Regions from separate parts of the Pectobacterium sp. HCp5_1 genome, predicted to be linked through region 3. Evidence: predicted binding sites of a transcription regulator. Region 3 holds the regulator's gene; each other region holds the start of a gene.
The links. The regulator PurR, encoded in region 3, represses purine synthesis genes. The targets are predictions, from matches to a motif close to CANGCAAACGTTTGCNTG.
Positions count from the first base shown of each region.

Region 1: cvpA (colicin V production protein) is a predicted target of PurR. The motif match lies at 951-968, and genes of this name have one in related genera.
Region 2: purM (phosphoribosylformylglycinamidine cyclo-ligase) is a predicted target of PurR. The motif match lies at 1,487-1,504, and genes of this name have one in related genera.
Region 4: Q3A88_RS03590 (nucleoside-specific channel-forming protein Tsx) is a predicted target of PurR. The motif match lies at 1,293-1,310, and genes of this name have one in related genera.

Region 1 covers NZ_JAUMIO010000002.1:107,335-110,570, forward strand. The annotation lists gene purF (amidophosphoribosyltransferase) at 1-355, opposite strand, end outside; gene cvpA (colicin V production protein) at 377-877, opposite strand; gene dedD (cell division protein DedD) at 1,193-1,972, opposite strand; gene folC (bifunctional tetrahydrofolate synthase/dihydrofolate synthase) at 1,962-3,230, opposite strand.
Region 2 covers NZ_JAUMIO010000005.1:110,932-114,167, forward strand. The annotation lists gene uraA (uracil permease) at 1-216, opposite strand, end outside; gene upp (uracil phosphoribosyltransferase) at 637-1,263, opposite strand; gene purM (phosphoribosylformylglycinamidine cyclo-ligase) at 1,601-2,638, shown strand; gene purN (phosphoribosylglycinamide formyltransferase) at 2,638-3,236, shown strand, end outside.
Region 3 covers NZ_JAUMIO010000004.1:210,388-213,623, forward strand. The annotation lists gene cfa (cyclopropane fatty acyl phospholipid synthase) at 1-216, opposite strand, end outside; gene purR (HTH-type transcriptional repressor PurR) at 418-1,443, opposite strand; gene Q3A88_RS05115 (YnhF family membrane protein) at 1,833-1,922, shown strand; gene Q3A88_RS05120 (C40 family peptidase) at 2,139-2,990, opposite strand.
Region 4 covers NZ_JAUMIO010000003.1:168,498-171,733, reverse strand. The annotation lists gene ampE (beta-lactamase regulator AmpE) at 1-426, opposite strand, end outside; gene ampD (1,6-anhydro-N-acetylmuramyl-L-alanine amidase AmpD) at 426-998, opposite strand; gene Q3A88_RS03590 (nucleoside-specific channel-forming protein Tsx) at 1,435-2,295, shown strand; gene nadC (carboxylating nicotinate-nucleotide diphosphorylase) at 2,440-3,236, shown strand, end outside.

The sequences.
Region 1 (3,236 bases), on a different contig from region 3:
CCTGCTCGAACAGCTTTTTACGCAGTTCGTGAGCGTTAGTCAGGTTACCGTTGTGAGCCAGCGTGATACCGAACGGAGAGTTCACATAGAAAGGCTGTGCTTCCGAGGCGCTGGAACTACCTGCGGTCGGATAACGCACATGACCAAGCCCCATGTTTCCCTGTAGGCGCTGCATGTGCCGCGCTTCAAACACATCTTTCACCAGGCCATTGGCCTTACGCAGGCGAAAACAATTAAAGGCATCGATGGTCACAATACCCGCAGCATCCTGCCCACGGTGTTGCAACACCGTTAACGCGTCATAAATCGACTGGTTGACCGGTGTAAAACCGGCGATACCGACAATACCGCACATGGTGTCTTTTCCTCATCAGCGCTACCGCAGCGGTAAATGCTGCGGCAAGAAACTTGACGTGCTTTGCAGGTAGTCAAAAAACCACCTGATAATATAACTGAACTGCGGGATTAACTGGGACTGCTTCCAGTCATCACTTTGTGAAAAACCGGTGAACGTATCCAGAAAGAATAGCAGTGCGGAAACGATCAGCACCCCGCGCAGCGCACCAAAACAGATGCCCAGAACGCGATCGGTGCCGGATAATCCGGTACGTTCAACCAGTGAACTAATCACATAGTTGACGATAGCTCCCACAATCAACGTTGCAATAAACAGAATGGCAATCGCAATGCCGTTACGCACCAGCTCATCATCAAAACGGGTGAAGTAGACCGCGAGGTAAGCGTAGTAATGACTGGCAACAAAAAAAGCACATCCCCAGGTTACTAACGACAGCGCTTCGCGAACAAACCCCCGGATCAGGCTAACCAAAGCCGAAAATCCGATGATGCCAATAATGACGTAATCAACCCAAACCATGAACTATCCTAATAATGAACGATGCTACCGATAAGCCGCTACGTCATCCTGTTCGCGGCGCATTCTAACAGAAAAAGAAAACGTTTGCGTAGCGTATTTCCGCCGATTTCATCGATAGATAATCAGGCGAAAAAACCGACAATACGTCATGCCTGATTCTATTCACTCTCGGCATCTCAAAACTCACAGCAAGCATCTTAAAACAGATGCGGGGCGAAGTATCACTGATGCGAACCTCATCCCCGCTGCCTGCTTTTGCTTATTTACGTGACCGGCTGCGAGCCAGCCATCACGTCATCATCACGCTCGACGACCTTAACGAACGGAATGTGCTCGCACCTGCCCACTTAGCCCGCTGAGCTGTTTCAGCTCACCCAGTGAAGACTCTAGCTTCTGCTTCGACGCATCCGGCCCCACGTAAATGCGGGTGATTTCGCCTGAAACCGGCGTTGATGGCACGGTATACGCGCGGTAACCAGAGAGACGAAGCTTGGCGACAATTTCATTCACCTTATCCGCGTTTTTCAGCGCACCAAGCTGCACAATATAGGCCTGTCCGACAGGCGCTTGCTGCGTCGGCTGCGTTTCAGGCTTCACTTCCGGTTTGGGTTCCGGTTTAGGCTCTGGCTTCGGTTTCACTTCAGGCTTCACCTCAGGCTTTGGCTGAGGCTTCGGCATCACTGGCGCTGGCGTCTGAACCGGCGGACGCTCAACCACCACTGGCGGTGCCGTCATGGCTGGCGTATTCGTGCCAGAATGGGACGATGGCGGCGTCTGCGTCGTGGTTTCAGGTGCTGTCGTTGTAGATGGCGTAGTTGCAGATGACGCAGACGATCTCGCTTCAACGGCTTCGGCTTCCGCGCTGTTTTGCATCGCCTCCTCCGCCCCTTCCGGCGGTTGACTCGGCAGCGACGGGTTCAGCGCAGGCAGCGCTTCCATCTCATTGCTGTCACCCGGCTTAGGGATCAGCGGAATCGACGCAAACTCGTCTTCGTAGTGCTTTTTCTTGCCGTCCAGCAGGCCGGGTAAAACGATCACGCCCAGCGCGACCAAAATAACCGTACCGACCAGTCGATTCTGAAATTTACTCGCCATTCGCCTTCTCCTCATCCAGCGCTTCCATCACATGCGCTACCGTATGAAAAGATCCACACACAATGACGATATCCTGCTCCGTCGCCTCGGACATGGCTTGCTTCCAGGCAGTTACGACATCGGGGAACGATTGGCTGCGCGTCAGGTGCTCGGCAATTTGCTGCGCCGTGGCACCACGCGGCCCCTCCAGCGGAGCGCAATACCACGCATCCACCAACGGCGTTAAGTGAGCCAGCGTACCGGCAATGTCTTTATCCGACAGCATGCCGATGACGGCTCGCACTTTTCCGGTTTTCGGCAACTCAGCCAAACGGTTTGCCAGATATGCCGCCGCGTGAGGATTGTGTGCAACATCAAGAATCAAACGCGGTGACGCCTGCACGGTCTGAAAACGGCCGGGTAATGCGGCGTGCTGCAAACCTTGTCGAATCGCCTCTTCACTCACGTTGAGTGAAGAATAGTGCAATGCAGCTAGTGCCGTGGCGGCATTAGCCAACGGGACGTTGGGTAACGGTAGCCGTGACAGCTCGCGCTGTTTATCCTGCCAGCTCCACGTCTCACGCTGCATTGAATACTCCCAGTCGCGACCACGGCGGTGCAGCTGCGCGCCTTTCTCAGCGGCAACGTCGGCAATCGTTCCCGGCATATCCGGTTCACCAACAACGGCAGGTCTACCCTGTCGGAATATCCCGGCTTTCTCGCGGCCAATGCTTTCCCGATCGTTACCTAACCAATCGGTATGGTCGATAGCAATACTGGTGACCACGGATACATCCGCATCCACAATATTGGTGGCATCCAGACGCCCGCCTAGTCCTACTTCAAGAATGACGACATCCAGATTCGCCTGCTTAAAGAGTTGCAGCGCCGACAGCGTACCGAATTCAAAATAGGTGAGCGATACCGCCCCTCTCCCTGCCTCGATATCCGCAAACGCCTGCGTATGCAGCGCTTCAGGCAATTCTTTGCCCTGAATACGCACTCGCTCGGTATAGCGAACAAGATGGGGAGAACTGTACACGCCTACCCGCAGCCCGGCGGCTAACAGAATGGATTCCAGCGTACAGCAGGTGGTTCCCTTGCCGTTCGTCCCCGCGACGGTGAAAACCGTTGGAGCAGGCTGGAGCAGTTGGAGATGTTCAGCAACCTGCTTAACGCGCTCCAGGCCTAAATCAATGGCCTGAGCGTGCAGATGCTCAAGATAATGAAGCCACGTGACCAAAGGTGACGTGGCTTGAGGTGTTTGAAGTGTATCCATGAGTCC
Region 2 (3,236 bases), on a different contig from region 3:
GCTCGACCCCAAATACGCTGGGATTTTGCCCTTACAAATGAATAAATAAAGCAGCGTCCCCACACCGTTGAATAACAGTACGGTTGCCGGATTGATCTTGAACAGAATGGGTACCAGAACGGTAGCGCCAAACATCGCGAACAGATGCTGGAAACTCAACGGGATGGTTTGTAACAAGGGTGGTCGTTCACTTACCCCGATGGCGCGACGAGTCATCTTCAATATCCTCTGTAGTGTTGTTATCTAGTGTTGCTATTTATGTGTGCAGGTAGACCCGCACTTATTATCACAGCCAGACTTACCCCGCCTCACCGTAGTGAAGCAGGAACATGTTGACTGCTGATGTATAAAAGAACCGCGTGTGACGTAACACAGGCCGTGGCGCACCATAGGCAATACCGATACCCTAAATAATTCGAGTTGCGTGACAAAACGTTAACGTTTTGAACAACGCTCTGCGTTGACCCTTTAGGGCAAGGCCCATTTATGGCCTTGTAACGCGGCAACCGCACGAATCTCCAGGAGCTTACACAAGTAAGTGACTGGAGTGAGTAAGGGCGGCCAACGCACAAGCAGCTTGAAGTATGACGGGTATCCTTGCGCCAAAAAAAAGCCGACTATAAGTCGGCTTACCTGTTATTTCGTACCAAATATTTTATCGCCCGCATCACCCAGGCCCGGCATGATGTAACCCTGCTCGTTGAGGCCTTTATCGATGGATGCCGTGTAAAGCTCGACATCTGGATGGGCTTTTTCCAGTGCGGCAATCCCTTCTGGAGCGGCAACCAACACCAGCACCTTAATGCTGTGACAACCCGCTTTTTTCAGCAGATCGATCGTCGCGATCATTGAACCGCCGGTTGCCAGCATAGGGTCAACTACAAGCGCCATGCGCTCTTCGATATTGGAAACCAGCTTCTGGAAATAAGGAACAGGCTCCAGCGTCTCTTCATCACGGTAGATGCCGACAACGCTGATACGCGCGCTAGGGACATTTTCCAGCACGCCTTCCATCATCCCCAACCCTGCACGCAGAATCGGTACGACGGTAATTTTCTTGCCTTTGATCTGATCGACTTCAACCGGACCGCACCAGCCATCAATGGTGACTTTTTCGGTTGCCAGGTCAGCCGTCGCTTCGTAAGTCAGCAAACTTCCTACTTCGGAAGCCAGCTCACGAAAACGCTTCGTGCTAATATCGTTCTCACGCATCAAACCCAGTTTGTGTTTGACGAGTGGGTGTTTCACCTCGACGATCTTCATCATTATCTCCCCATCGGCTAGTGGACGGACAAAAACGCCAAACGCGTTTTTAAACACCGCTTGCGGCGGCCCGCAGGGCGGCGGGCACAAGAGCCCGTCGTAAAAAAAATCGCGGGATTATACCGCCTTTTTTACTTAGCGCCATATGATTCAGCCTGATCCAGATCAACCGAGAAGAGAAATTGTCGCCATTAACGAAAAATAGCCAGCCGATGACTCATCACTCGCAAACGATTGCCTACACTGTTAGAATTAGCGCGCATTATTTTTACCACAGTATGTTTTCTAAATACCGTGTTTTCTGAATACGACCCGTAACCTTCGTGGGGACTCAGCAGTGACCGACAAAACCTCTCTCAGCTATAAAGACGCAGGCGTGGATATCGATGCAGGCAATGCATTGGTCGACCGTATCAAAGGTGTAGTGAAACAGACCCGTCGCCCAGAAGTTATGGGTGGATTGGGTGGTTTCGGTGCCTTGTGCGCCTTACCGCAAAAATACCGCGAACCGATTCTGGTTTCCGGCACTGACGGAGTCGGCACCAAACTGCGCCTGGCGATGGACCTGAAACGCCACGATACGATTGGTATCGATCTGGTTGCAATGTGCGTGAACGATCTCGTCGTTCAGGGCGCCGAGCCACTGTTCTTCCTCGACTATTACGCCACGGGCAAGTTGGATGTTGACACCGCTGCCAGTGTGATTACCGGTATCGCGGAAGGCTGTAAGCAATCAGGCTGTGCGCTGGTCGGTGGCGAAACCGCCGAAATGCCGGGTATGTATCACGGTGAAGACTACGACGTTGCCGGCTTCTGCGTCGGTGTCGTAGAAAAATCAGAAATTATTGACGGCAGCAAAGTGCAGAACGGCGATGTTCTGGTTGCCCTCGCTTCCAGCGGCCCGCACTCAAACGGCTATTCGCTGGTGCGCAAAGTGCTCGAAGTCAGCAAGACCGATCCAGAGCAGTTCGAGCTGGAAGGCAAATCACTGGCCGATCACCTGCTGGCCCCGACCAAAATCTACGTGAAATCTATACTGTCCCTGATTGAGAAAGTCGATGTCCACGCCATTTCTCACCTGACTGGCGGCGGCTTCTGGGAAAATATCCCGCGCGTACTGCCAGAAGGCATGCAGGCGACGATCGACGAATCCAGCTGGCAATGGCCTGCCGTTTTCAACTGGCTGCAACAGGCCGGTAATGTCAGCCGCCACGAAATGTATCGTACTTTCAACTGCGGTGTTGGTATGATCATCGCACTGCCAGCCGAACAGGCAGACGAGGCCGTTGCATTACTCAACAGCAGCGGCGAAAACGCATGGAAAATCGGCGTCATTACTCAAACCGATGCCGGAGACGCAGTGGTTATTAACTGATGAAAAACATCGTTGTGCTGATTTCAGGTCATGGAAGCAACTTACAGGCGTTGATTGACGCCTGTAAGAACGCACGCCTTAAAGGAAAAATCGTCGCCGTATTCAGCAATAATGCGGAGGCTTACGGGCTAGAACGCGCACAGGATGCGGACATTCCTACGTGCGTCCTGAACCCTGAAGATTTTGCCGACCGCGCCGCATTTGATGCCGCACTGGCAAATGAAATTGAGCAATATGAGCCGGCGCTGGTGGTTCTGGCAGGTTACATGCGGATTCTTAGCCCGGAATTTGTTGCCCAGTTTACCGGCAAAATGCTGAACATTCACCCTTCCCTGCTGCCCAAATATCCTGGCCTGCATACACACCGCAAGGCGCTGGAAAATGGCGACCGGGAACATGGGACATCCGTCCATTTCGTCACCGATGAACTGGATGGCGGCCCACTGATTCTGCAAGCGAAAGTGCCTGTATTCAGTGACGACACGGAAGAAAGCCTGAGCGAACGCGTGAAGACGCACGAGCATACGATTTATCCGATGGTCATCAACTGGTTCCTGAACGGCAGACTGGTGATGCGGGATAATGAAGCCTGGCTGGA
Region 3 (3,236 bases):
CAGCCGTTCACACTCCCACCATTCATCCATGTAGCTTTCTCCCAGCCCCAGCGATCCCTCACGTAGGATGCGTTTAAAGAAATTGGGGTTGGTCACGCGGATGTCAAAAGGGCGAGTGCCGTTGATGGTGATATCCGCGCTGGCCAGCATGTCTTGCACGATGTGGAACCAGGGCGCGGTATTAGGATCCCATTCTTCTGTATAAGGTAAACCCATCATGTCTCCTTAACTTTATGTAAAAGTATCGTAAAACACATCAGGACAACACTTATCGCAGCCGAGGTATCGGCTGTCACCAGAGAAAATGAAACACGGTATTAAATTTAAAACTGCTTCAACCAGCATACAAGAGAATTGGCTGAAGCAGAGAGGAGAAGCAGTAGGAATAAGAAAATCGTCTGTACAGAATGGCTGCGGCTAGCGGCGATAGTCGAGGTAAGGGCCGTCTGCAACCGAGCGGCGTTCAATCAACGTCGGGTGCACTTCAATGACGTGTGCATCTTCCCGCTTACTGGTAATGCGATCCAGCAGCATCGCGAAAGCGGACTGACCCAGACGCTCCTTTGGCTGGTGGATGGTGGTCAGCGCAGGCGTAAAGAAACGCGCGTGGCGCACGTTGTCATAACCGATCACCGAAATATCCTGCGGCACACGCAGACCCAGTTCGTCAGCCGCACAGATAGCCCCCATCGCCATAATATCGCCGCCGCAGAATACGGCCGTTGGACGCTGTTTCTGTGCGAGGATCTGATGCATGGCTTTGTAGCCGGATTCCGGTTCGAAATCGCCCCGAACTACCCATTCGTCGCGTACGGTGATGTCGGCTTCCTTCAATGCTTTCAAAAAGCCGAGGTAGCGCCCGCTGCCGGTGTTGCGTTCTTGAGTGCCGGGGATGGCACCGATATCCCGATGGCCGCGTTCAATCAGGTAGCGACCTGCCATATAACCGCCTTCAAAGGCGTTATCGATAATCGTATCGGTAAAATCGCTGTGCATCTGTCCCCAGTCCATCACGACCATCGGAATGCTGCGATAATCTTCCAACATCGACAACAGCTCTGGTGGGTATTCAGCGCACATTACCAGCAGGCCATCGACGCGTTTTTGCGCCAGCATGGAAAGATAGGCGCGCTGTTTGCCGATGTCGTTATGCGAATTACACAGCACCAGCGTGTAGCCTTTGGCATAGCAGCTGTTTTCAACGGCTTCAATGATTTCGGCGAAATAGGGGGCTTCGCTGGATGTGGCCAGCAAACCGATAGATTTAGTGTGATTAACTTTGAGGCTGCGGGCGACGGCGCTGGGCGAATAGTGCAATTCTTTAATTGCCGCCCTGACGGCTGCCTTAGTCTCTTCGGCGACGAAACGTGTTTTATTGATCACGTGCGATACGGTTGTGGTGGAAACGCCAGCACGTTTTGCCACATCTTTAATCGTTGCCATCTAAAAATGACTCCTGAACTTACCTGTTACAGACGTAAGTATATTGTTAATCGTTTGCCTACGTTTAATGTTCTTCTTCTAAGCTAAAAAACAGGATTTCAGAAGGAGAATGCCGAATGTTATACCGAAGGGATCTGGGTTGACGTTTTTCGACTGATACGCAGCGCTTTCATAAACAGCGGATTGTGTCCGATTTATCATGAAAGTGAAAGGGCTAATTTATACTATTAGTGATGCATTCGTCCGAGATTTTTCGCTACAATTATGAAAGAATCGTAATAACCCTATTATTTGTGGCTTTTACTACCTAAACGGGTTTGGCTGTGAACGGTGGTGTCTTTTCAGATGAAGCTTTCAGATAAAATTCGTTCGTTAATAAGGAGTAATTCATGGATACAGATCTGAAGATGTCTTTGCTGACAACTGTTGGCTCGTTGGCTGTGATCATCGCGTTTAGTTTTATTGCGGTGCTGAACTAACCGAACGGTGCCTCTGGGCGGGTTAGGTATTCAGACACGTTGATGTTACATAAAACGTGTCTGAATCGCTTTATACCCGTCATATTTCAAGTTGCATGTGCGTTGGCTTCGTTCACTCACCCGAATCACTTACTTGAGTAAGTTCATCGGGATTCCTTCGCTTGCCGCCTTCCTGAAACTCGAATTATTTAGGGTATACCAGATATAACCTGTCTCTTAACGAATCGTCTGCGGTGTCACCACGCGACGTGCGCCAACGTAGTGTTCCTGCCAATAATCTTCACTCAGCTTGCTGATACGAATATCTGAGCCTGTACGCGGCGACTGAATAAATTTTCCTTCACCCAGATAAACCCCGACGTGATCGGCTGCGCCACGATTATTGATGCGGAAGAAGACCAGATCGCCACTTTCCAGCTCGCTCTTTTTAATCGGAGCGGCGTCACGCAGGTGATACATTTCGTTTGCGGTGCGTGGAATTTGGATCTTAACGACATCTTTGTAGGCGTAATAAACCAGTCCGCTACAGTCGAATCCGGTAAAGGGAGACGAACCGCCCCAGTGATAAGGCTTACCTATCTGGCTCATCAACTTATTCATTGCGGTCGTTTTGGCATGCTGATAGCGTTTTTTATGTGCTGCACTTAGCGCCATTCCTTTTTCTGTCGGCGCTGGATTTTTATCCGCTTTCCCCTTGAGTGCGCTCTTCTTCAGTCCGGTTTTGACTCTGGCTTGTGCGGTGGTTTGTTTCTCTTCTTCAGGCTTCAGCTTTTTAAGATTTTTTTTCACGAGCGCGGGCGTGCTGCTTTGCGTCCGTGACAGCTTTTTTTCTGTCACTTTGCTCGGGGTGCGGGATTTGGTTTTATTGCTGACGGCGGTAGGTTCTGGTTTTTTGCTTTTGATCGGCGTCGGTGACTTAGCATTACCCTTTGTTTGGCGGCTTTTCTTATTCGTTTCTACCACGGCGCTTTTCTTTGGCGCAGAATGCGGGGTATGCGGCGCAGCCTGAACGATGTTCAGGGATAGATTACTGAAAAATAATATAAAAAGGGTAATAAATAAGCGCATAATAACAGTGACCGAACATAATCCTTAACTCGCTCAATCTGCACAGTATTCCTGAAAACGGCGTCATAAAAAAGTGGGCATGGTCGCTTTATTCATACAGAATAGTGAAAAAACGTTAATAGTTATTTTTTCGATTGATTTATCAGCGTTTTCTGGCGTTGATTTCATCAATGATGAATACCTTCAGGAAAAAATAACCCTACAAAAAATGGCGTTTTTTTGTGGCTAGTGGCATCGGTACAATAT
Region 4 (3,236 bases), on a different contig from region 3:
CCGGAAATTTATCCACAGCAGCGCATTTTGCAGCTCTTTCAGTTGCTCTCCTTCTCCCGTACCAACGGGCAAACCATGAATCAGCGCCAGTTCAGCCGCCATTTCCCGACTGGCATCCGCCTCGCCGCGCTGTGCCGCCTGCAAATAGCGCCGATAGTGCTGACGGATTTCACCCGCACCAATGCACATCAGGCTGATGACAATCCACAGCAGAAGAGAAATCAGGCCAAACAGAATACCGCTCGTGAGCCACAGCAAGCACGCCACGATGCCCATGCTGCAGAGCGTCAGGAACAGCGTTTGCAATAAAGATGGAGACGGCACGTGCCGGAATACGACCTCAAGCCGATGATCGATCTGCCAGTGCTCGCCCTGTTTGAACAAGCGTTCCCATGCCAGCGTAAGCAACAGTGTAAACAGCGTCATTAATCCAGACTCCCTTTGTTCTCTGTCCCGTTTTCTTGTAGCAGACGATGATAGCCGTCCCAGTCAAATGCCGGTCCGGGGTCGGTTTTACGGCCCGGTGCGATGTCGCTGTGTCCGGTAATTCGCGATAGCGTAATAGGATAGGCCTGCATTAGCAGGCGTGTAATCGCCACCAGCGAGTGATACTGCTGCGCGGTAAAAGGCAGCGTATCCGTCCCTTCCAGCTCAATGCCAATAGAGAAATCATTACAGCGTTCCCGACCTTCAAACACCGAAACACCCGCATGCCAGGCGCGCTGATCGAAAGGCACATACTGGGTGATTTGCCCATCGCGGCGAATCAGGCAGTGTGCCGCGACGCGTAAATGGGAAATATCGGCGAAATAAGGATGCGCAGTGGGATCCAACGTCGCCGTAAACAGTTGATCAATATACGGACCGCCAAACTCGCCAGGCGGCAGACTAATATTGTGGATCACCAGTAGGGAAGGCACCTCATCATTCGGGCGGCCATCATAATGCGGTGAAGGCGTGTGTGTAATGTCGGATAACCAGCCATTTTCCAAAAGCATCGGCGATAACCTCGCATCGTATCGTTTGCCGGCTGAATCAGGCGAAAACTCAATTTCAGGAGTAAAAACAACGTCAGTGTAAAAACCATTGTAGCCAAAAGTCCTTGTATCCAAGATACCATGTTTCACGCCATGCTATCTATTCAACTGGGTATCAATAGGTTTTACCGTTTGTTTTGTGATATTCCCGTCGTTTTCCTGCCTGAACACAATCCCGATACGTTTTTTAGTAAGGTGAAATTCCTAACACCATTATGTGATTAAAATCACATTACAAATGTAATAGCACAATAAAAGGCAATCGTTTTCGTGCATTGCGTCTATTTTTACTTAAAATGCATGACAAAATTATCTTCTGATTTTTTTAGATATTACCAAAACTTATTTTGCGGTCTTACGTACGACGTAAATAACGTCTAACACTATGGTACTTAACATGAAAAAAACTTTCGCCGCAGGCGCTTTACTCGCACTGTCATGCTCAATGCCTGCTCTTGCCGACAGCAATAAAGCCGAATACCTGTCCGACTGGTGGCACCAGAGCATTAACGTCGTCGGGAGCGCCCACACGCGTTTCGGACCGCAACTGAACAGCACGACTTACCTGGAATACGAAGCCTTTGCGCGTAAAGACTGGTTCGATTTCTACGGCTACGCCGATGCGCCTAAGTTTTTTGGTGGCGATCCCGACAGCCGTGGCATTTGGGACAAAGGCTCTCCGCTGTTTGTCGAGATCGAACCACGCTTCTCAATTGATAAACTGACGGGCGCTGATCTGAGCTTTGGTCCGTTTAAAGAGTGGTACATCGCCAATAACGTTATTTACGATCAGGGTCGCAACAGCGGTTCACGCCAGAGTACCTGGTACATGGGCTTAGGCACCGATATTGATACCGGCACCGACCTGTCTCTGTCAGTGAACGGCTATGCAAAATACCAATGGCAGAACTACGGCGCCGCTAACGAAAACGAGTGGGACGGCTACCGTGTAAAAGTGAAATACTCTTACCCACTGGGTTCGATGCTGGGCGGCAACGTCTCGTATATCAGCTTCACCAATTTCGATTTTGGCTCAGAACTGCGTGATAAATCGAACTCAAGCCGCACCAACAATTCCATTGCCTCCAGCCATATTTTGGCGCTGGGCTACGACCACTGGCACTACTCTTTCGTCGCGCGTTATTTCCACAACGGCGGCCAATGGGCTGATGGCGCAGAACTCAATTTCGGCAAAGGCCCGTTTGAAGTGAAATCTACCGGCTGGGGCTACTATCTGGTCGTCGGTTACAACTTCTAAAATCGCTTCCTCTTTCCGGCGACCACGGATGTTCGCCGGAAGACTCATAACAGTAACAGATTGAATTGTAATAAGTATTCATTCTGGATGTCCTGATATAAACAAGGTAGCATAGACCTCCGAATCCCCCTTCGGAGTTTTGTCATGTCAACGCGTCGCTACAGTCAGGAACAACGCCAACAAGCCTTGCTCGCTCGTATTGCACAAGATATCCCCGCCAGCGTGCAACTGGCCTTGCGTGAAGATTTAGGTGGCATCGTCGATGCTAATCAAGATATTACCGCGCTTCTGCTCCCCGACAACGAGACCGCCAGCGCACGCATTATCACGCGTGAAGCAGGTATATTCTGCGGCACACGCTGGCTTGAGGAAGTCTTTTCTCAATTAGGCAATACAACAACGATCGTCTGGCACGTTGCCGATGGCGACGCTATCACGCCCAACCAAACGCTGTGTGACATCACAGGCCCAGCCAAACAGCTCCTGACAGGTGAACGCACGGCGCTGAATTTCCTGCAAACGCTGTCCGGCGTCGCCACTGAAGTCAGCCGCTATGTTGCCGTATTACAGGGAACACGTACTCGACTGCTGGATACACGCAAGACGCTGCCTGGGCTGAGAACCGCGCTGAAATACGCCGTATCATGCGGTGGCGGAGACAACCATCGACTTGGCCTATCCGATGCCTTCCTGATCAAGGAAAACCATATTATCGCCGCGGGTTCAATCAAAAATGCGGTAGAAAAAGCACAGTCTCTGCGCAGCGATGTTCCGGTAGAAGTTGAGGTCGAATCACTGAACGAATTACAGCAAGCGCTGGAAGCGGGCGCCGATATCATCATGCTGGATAATTTCAGTCTGGATAACATCCGGGAAGCCGTTAACACTACGCAAGGCAGCGCGCTGCTGGAGATATCCGGTAATGTCACCCTCGACACGCT